DNA from 2 places in the Kocuria oxytropis genome. Region 1 is predicted to be linked to the other one. Evidence: riboswitches for the same ligand, from Rfam matches in the RefSeq annotation. Region 1 holds a riboswitch; the other holds the start of a gene.
What was found. Region 1 has a riboswitch for S-adenosylmethionine ahead of QYM41_RS01195 (ABC transporter ATP-binding protein). Riboswitches for the same ligand answer to the same signal wherever they lie in the genome.
Positions count from the first base shown of each region.

Region 2: another riboswitch for S-adenosylmethionine. It lies ahead of QYM41_RS14635 (O-acetylhomoserine aminocarboxypropyltransferase/cysteine synthase family protein); the one in region 1 lies ahead of QYM41_RS01195 (ABC transporter ATP-binding protein).

Region 1 is NZ_JAVFXA010000001.1:253,466-256,855, forward strand. It holds gene QYM41_RS01185 (LLM class flavin-dependent oxidoreductase) at 1-851, opposite strand, end outside; SAM riboswitch class IV at 929-1,044, opposite strand; gene QYM41_RS01190 (CoA-binding protein) at 1,115-1,579, opposite strand; SAM riboswitch class I at 1,737-1,842, shown strand; gene QYM41_RS01195 (ABC transporter ATP-binding protein) at 1,848-2,681, shown strand; gene QYM41_RS01200 (aliphatic sulfonate ABC transporter substrate-binding protein) at 2,841-3,390, shown strand, end outside.
Region 2 is NZ_JAVFXA010000016.1:239-3,628, forward strand. It holds gene QYM41_RS14630 (TrbL/VirB6 family protein) at 1-982, opposite strand, end outside; SAM riboswitch class I at 1,275-1,387, shown strand; gene QYM41_RS14635 (O-acetylhomoserine aminocarboxypropyltransferase/cysteine synthase family protein) at 1,393-2,697, shown strand; partial or broken gene QYM41_RS14640 (PLP-dependent transferase) at 2,699-2,934, shown strand; gene QYM41_RS14645 (DUF1852 domain-containing protein) at 3,117-3,390, shown strand, end outside.

The sequences.
Region 1 (3,390 bases):
ATCACGTGCAGCATCGCGAAGATCTTGAGGTCGTCCCGGCCCCGGCCGCTGGCCTCCGCCTCGTCGCGGAGCTTGTCGGTGACCACGCGGGTCAGGTCCGGGCGGATGCCGCCCACGAAGACGGCCTCCGCGTGGCGGCCGGCGAACGCGCGCCCGCGGGAGGAGGCCCCGGCCTGGAAGATCAGCGGCGTGCGCTGCGGCGACGGCTCGGTCAGCCCGATGCCCGGCACGTCGAAGTACGTGCCGTGGTGCTGGATCGGGTGCACGAGCGCCGGGTCGGCGAAGATCCCGTTCGCCCGGTCGCGCTTGACCGCCCCGTCCTCCCAGGAGCCCTCCCAGAGCTTGTAGCAGACCTCCATGAACTCCTCGGCGATCTCGTAGCGCTCGTCGTGCGAGATCTGCTCCGTGAGCCCGTGGTTCTCCGCCGCGGACTTCAGGTAGGACGTCACCACGTTGAAGCCCATCCGGCCCTTCGTCAGGTGGTCCAGGGTCGCGAACTTCCGGGCCAGCGGGTACGGCTGCTCGTAGGTGATCGCGCTGGTCACGCCGAAGCCGAGGTGCTTCGTGACGGCCGCCATCGCCGAGATCTGCATGAACGGGTCGTTGACCGGGATCTGGGTGGCGTCCCGGATCACCGGGGCCGCCGAGTTCTGGTAGACGTCGTAGTAGCCGACCACGTCGGCGAGGAACAGCGCGTCGAACAGGCCCTTCTCCAGCAGCTGGGCCACGTCCGTCCAGTACTCGATGGTGTTGTACTCGTCCGCCCGGGAGCGGGGGTGCTTCCACAGGCCGGGGGCCTGGTGACCCACGCAGGTCATGTCGAAGGCGTTCAGGGCGATGCGCTTGCTCATGGGTGGTCCTCCCGGATCGATGCCGACCCGCGCCCGTGCGTCGTGGAGACCTGCTCGCGGGTCCGACGCACTGCTGGGCGCCGTACTTGCCGCGGAGCGTTGTGCACCACGGCCCGATGTTCATCTGGGGCACCCCGCTACGGGAGAGGGTTGCCGTCCGACCAGCCAGAGCTTCGCGTCGGATCTCGTCATCGTCGTCGGGGAACAGCTTAGCCGGTCGTCCCGGACCCGGCGCAAGCCTGTCCGCGCGGATCGGTGCCGGCTCAGACGGGCGGAGCGAGCGGCGGTGTCCGGGACGGGTCCAGGGTCCAGCCCCGCCGGAGCCGGGCGCGGACCTCGATCAGGGGGCAGGTGTCCACCACCACGTCGAGCCCGGCCCGTTCCGCCCGCGCGACCGCGGCCTCGTCCACCACGCCGAGCTGCAGCCACACCGCCGCCGCACCGGCGGCGACGGCCTGGTCCACGACAGCGCCGACACGGCGGGAGTTGACGAAGCAGTCCACGACGTCGATCGGCCCCGGCACCTCGGCGAGGGTGCGGAAGCCCGGCTCGCCGTGCACCGGTTCGCCCTTCGGGTTCACCGGGACGATGGTCATGCCGAGCTCGTTCCGGATCCGCCGTGCGACCGAGTGCGCGGGGCGGGTCGTGGTGCCGGTCAGCCCCACCACGGCCCACCGGCCGGGCCGGCTCAGGAGACGGTCGATGACGGCGGGATCGTTGCGGCTCATGCCCCCACCCTTCCACGCCCCTCCGCCTTTCCCGCGAGATGGCAGCTGGCGGCCACCGGGGCGCGGTGCTCGGTCGCCGTCAGCTGCCATCTCGCGGGAAGGGCGGGAGGGTGGTGGGATTTGCCAGGGGGGACGCCGAGGACGTTCAATGAAGGCGTCACCATCCGGAGCGGCTGAGAGACCTGGCTCGTCGACGTCGCAGCAACCGGCACGGATCCCTTCTGATCCTCCGCGCGAGGTGCTAATGCCAGGACCGATGGAGTTGATCATGAGCACTTCTCTGCGCAGTCCTGCGCCGCCCACCGCCCCGAGCACCCCCAAACGCGCGTTCCCCGTGGTGTTCGAGCACGTCGGCAAGGTCTTCCCGGCAGGTCACGAGACGCACCACGTCCTGCGGGACGTGGACGTCTCGGTGCGCCCCGGTGAGGTCCTGGCGATCCTGGGGCCCTCGGGCTGCGGCAAGTCCACCCTGCTGCGGGCCGCGGCCGGTCTCGACACCGCCTCGAGCGGCCGGGTGCTCATCGACGGCACCCCCGTGTCCGGCATCGACCCCCGCTGCGCGGTCGCCTTCCAGGAGCCCCGCCTGCTGCCCTGGCGCTCCGTGCGCGAGAACGTCCGCCTGGGCCTGCCCCGCGGGCTGCCCCGGGACGAGGGCGACGCCGTGATCGACGACCTCCTGCGCCTGGTCGGGCTCACGGCGCACGCGGGCCACCGCCCGCGGGCGATCTCCGGCGGCATGGCCCAGCGCGCGTCCCTGGCCCGGGCCCTGGCCCGCGACCCCGGGGTCCTGCTGCTCGACGAGCCCTTCGGCGCGCTCGACGCCCTGACCCGCCTGCAGATGCAGGACCTGCTGCTCACGGTCCACGCGGCCCGGCCCACCACCGTCCTGCTGGTCACCCACGACGTCGACGAGGCCCTGCAGCTCGCCGACCGGATCGTGGTCCTGGGCCGGAGCGGGCCCACCGCTCCCGCCTCGATCAGCACGGTGCTCGCCGTCCCCGGCGAGCGCCCCCGGGACCGGGCCTCCGAGGTCCTCGCCGAGCTGCGCGTGCAGCTGCTGGGCCACCTGGGTGTCGACGCCCACCACTCCGCGACCCGCTGACCCGGCCCGCCTGCTCCGCCCCTGATCCGCGCGCGGCACCCGCCCGCACCGGCCGGCCCGTCCGCTCCGCACCGCACCGCTCCGCTCGAAACGCACCGCACCGCACCGACTCACCCCGCACCGCACCGCCCCGCCCCGCCCCGTTCGAAAGGCTCCGCCATGCCCCTCTCCCCGCGCTCCGCCCGCACGATCCCCGCCCTCGCCGCCGTCCTGGCCCTCGGACTGACCGGCTGCATGGCCGGTGAGGGCTCCGGAGAGGAGCCCGCCGAGGCCGCCGGGGGCGGCACCGTCCGCGTGGACTGGGCCACCTACAACCCGCTGTCCGTGGTGATCAAGGAGAAGGGCTGGCTCGAGGCCGCGTTCGCCGAGGAGGGCACCGAGGTGGAGTGGGTGCAGTCCGCCGGGTCGAACAAGGCCAACGAGGCGCTGCGCGCGGAAGCCGTGGACGTCGGCTCCACCGCGGGCTCCGCGGCGCTGCTGGCCCGCAGCAACGGCACCCCGATCAAGGTGATCGACCTGTACTCGCAGCCGGAGTGGTCCGCCCTGGTCACCGCGCCCGGCACCGGGGTGCAGGAGGTCACGGACCTCGCGGGCCGGACCGTGGCCGCGACCAAGGGCACCGACCCGTACTTCTTCCTGCTCCAGGCCCTCGATGAGGCCGGGGTGGCCGCCGAGGACGTGACGATCCAGAACCTGCAGCACGCCGACG
Region 2 (3,390 bases), on a different contig from region 1:
TGCCGGCGTTCGCGCTGGACTCGGTGGCCTGGGCGACGGCTTCCCCGCCTCTTTGCACTGCGTTGGCGGCCGCCATGCCCGCAGCAGCCACAGGAGCAGCTGCTGCACCCGCCGCCGCCGCCGCACCAGCGGAGCCCGCCGTGCCTGCAGCACTGGCCCCAGCGGTGCCGTTGGCCCCACCGGCAGGCGAGGACAGACCCGCAGGCGCGGAACCCGAACTGCCCTTCGAGGGCGGCGCGGAGGAGGAGTCAGAGCCGAAGCCGCGTCCCGAGCGCGCCAGGTGGGAGGCTCCCTGCGGGATTGCCGCGCCCATCGCCGCGATGCCCAGCGCCCCGCCGCTGCTACCGCCGGAGGAGGACATCGAGCCCAGGACGGGGCTGAGGAACCCGATGAGCACGGGCAGGGCGAACACGGAGGCGACGATCATCATCAGCCCGGCGGCGAACTGGATCAGCCCGCTGCCGGAGTCCTCCCACACCCCGGTGGTGGACATCTTGATCGCCAACCCGTAGATCAGGGCCGCGGCGGGCTTGTAGAAGGCGAAGGCCAGGGTCCAGGCGATGACCTTCTGGAAGAAGTTCTTCCCCGTCTCGGTGTTCAGGAAGGCGGCGGAGAGGGGCAGGATCCCGGCCATCAGGAACAGCATCCCGGTGCGCAGCACCATCAGCATCAACTGGATGAGGTTCACGATGATGGCCACGACCCCGCCGACGATGATCAGGATGACGTTGCCGCCCAACCACACCGGATCGGCTGCACCGGCGCTGGTGGCGTTGTCGAGGTCCAACAGCTTGAGCACGTCGGTCTGGAAGTCCTCACCGATGGCGGAGTCGATGATCTGTACGGCTAGGGCGTCGGTGCCGGCCACCAGGACGTTGAGGATCGTCACCCCCGAGGCCGTGACCACGGCCAGGGTGAGCAGATTCTTCAGCAGGTCGCGGGCCGGTTCGGCGCGCTGGGTCCAGGCCATCTCTCCGTGCACGGCTCCTGGGGTCCGGTTGACGCCGTTCACCATGCCGTTGATGACGCCACCCCCAGGCGGGAGTCATCTTCTCGGCGCACAGCGCCCTCAACGACGCCCTGGTCTTCCGCCGGGACATCACTGAGCCCACGTGAGGCTCGGTGGTCGGCCGTCACAACTTGTCACAAACCCGGCCCGACGTCGGCCGAGCGCGACCGCCCGGCCCGAATATGTCCCGACGTGTGTCTTTGTGACAGCCGACCCCACCGTCCGTTGGACTAGAGAGCCGTCCATCGAGTGGGATGAGCGCACCACACCATCCAGAGCGGCCGAGAGATCTGGCTCGACGACGCCGCAGCAACCAGTCAGCCGACCCTGGGACATCGGGACCGGCGGGCACGGTGCTACCGCCAGGACCGATGGAGAATCGAATGAATCACCATGCCACCCAACAGGTCCACGCCGGCTACGAGCCCGAGGCCCCCTACTGGCCGGTGGCCGTACCCATCCACCAGACGGCGGCCTACCGCTTCCCCGATCACGCCACGGCCGCCTCGATGTTCCGGTTGGAGACCCCCGGGTTCACCTACAGCCGCACGGGCAACCCCACGGTCGCTGTGTTCGAGAACCGACTGGCGGCCCTGGAGGGCGGGATCGGGGCCATCGGCACCGCCACGGGACAAGCCGCCGTCGCGCTGTCCCTGCTGACTCTGCTTCACGGCGGCAAGCACTTGGTCGCCTCCAGCCAGCTTTACGGCGGGACGGTGGACCTGCTGACGGACACCTTCGCCGGCTTCGGCATCGAGGTCACTTTCGCCGACCCGGCCGACCCGCAGGCCTGGGGCGCGGCGATCCGGCCGGACACCCGCGCGTTCTTCCTGGAGTCCATCACCAACCCGCTGGCCACCCTGCCGGACCTTCCGGCGCTGGCGGACATCGCCCACGCTTCCGGGGTCCCGGTCGTGGTGGACAGCACCTTGGCGACGCCGGTCCTGTACCGGCCACTGGAACATGGTGCCGACGTGGTGGTGCACTCCGCCACGAAGTTCATCGGCGGGCACGGGGCCGTCCTCGGCGGGGCGATCGTGGACGGCGGCACCTTCGACTACGGCGCAGCCCCGGAGCGGTGGCCCCAACTGACCCGGCCCAAGGTCCGCTACGGCGGCCAGGCACTCATCGACCGGCACGGCCGCGGCGCCTACCTGGCGCTGGCGCGCAGCAAGTTCCTGCACGACCTCGGCCCCTCCCTCGCCCCGGCCAGCGCCGCCCAGTTCATCCAGGGCCTGGAGACCCTCGCCGTGCGCATCACCCGGCAGGAGCAGACCGCGCGAACGGTCGCCGAGCACCTGGCCCGGCACCCCACCGTCGGGCGCGTCCACCACCCGGCGATCCCCGGACACCCCAGCGCCGCCCTCGCCGAGAGGTACTTCCCGCACGGCACCGGCTCGGTGTTCTCCTTCGACCTGGCCGCCGGCCCCGAGGCCATCGGCCCGGTCATCGACGCTCTGGAGCTGTTCCAACTCGTGGCCAACATCGGGGATGTGCGCTCCCTGGTCAGTCACCCGGCGACCATGACGCACTGCCGGCTCACCCCCAACCAACGCCGGGCCGCGGGCATCACTGAGACCACGATCCGGCTGTCCATCGGACTGGAGTGTCCCGAGGACCTGATCGTCGACCTCGACCGGGCGCTGGCCACCGTACCGGCCTCGGCCCTGACCGGGGAGACGCGCTGAGATGACCCTCCTGAACGACACAGCACCGACGGACACTGCGCCGACGGCCCGTCGGGGCTTCCACACGACAGCGGTGCACGCCGGCCAGGCACCCGACCCGCTGACCGGGGCGGTCGTGCCGCCGGTCTACCAGACCAGCACCCTCGTGCAGGACGCATCAATGTGCTGCGCGGCGGCCACGAGTACAGCCGGGGGTCCAACCCGACCCGGACCGGTCAGCGCCGCCTCACCGCCGCGGCCCGCGCGGCCCGGGGAACCGGCAAACCGGAGGCCCGGATCGACGTCGTCCGGGCAGCGCCGGGGGTGCCCGGAGCATGACTGAGGCGACCTTCGGGAGGGCAGTGCACGAGCAGCAGGGAAGGACGTTGGAGATGAGTACGGACCTGGGAGGCAGGCCCCCAGCCCACAGTGAGGAATCGATGCATCAGACCACCAGGACGAACGACTTCACGTTCAGTATCAGCACGACCCGCTTCGATGAGGACTACTGCCCGTCGTCCAGTTCCCGAGGCACGACGAACTTCGCGAACCTGGCCCGCGGCGAGAACCGTCGGCAGAACCTCCGCAACACCCTGACCATGATCAATAGTCGCTTCAACGACCTGGCCCACTGGGACAATCCCAGCCGGGATCGCTATGCCGTGGAGATCGAGATCGTCTCCGTGGACCTGCACTTCGCCGCCGACGGCGACG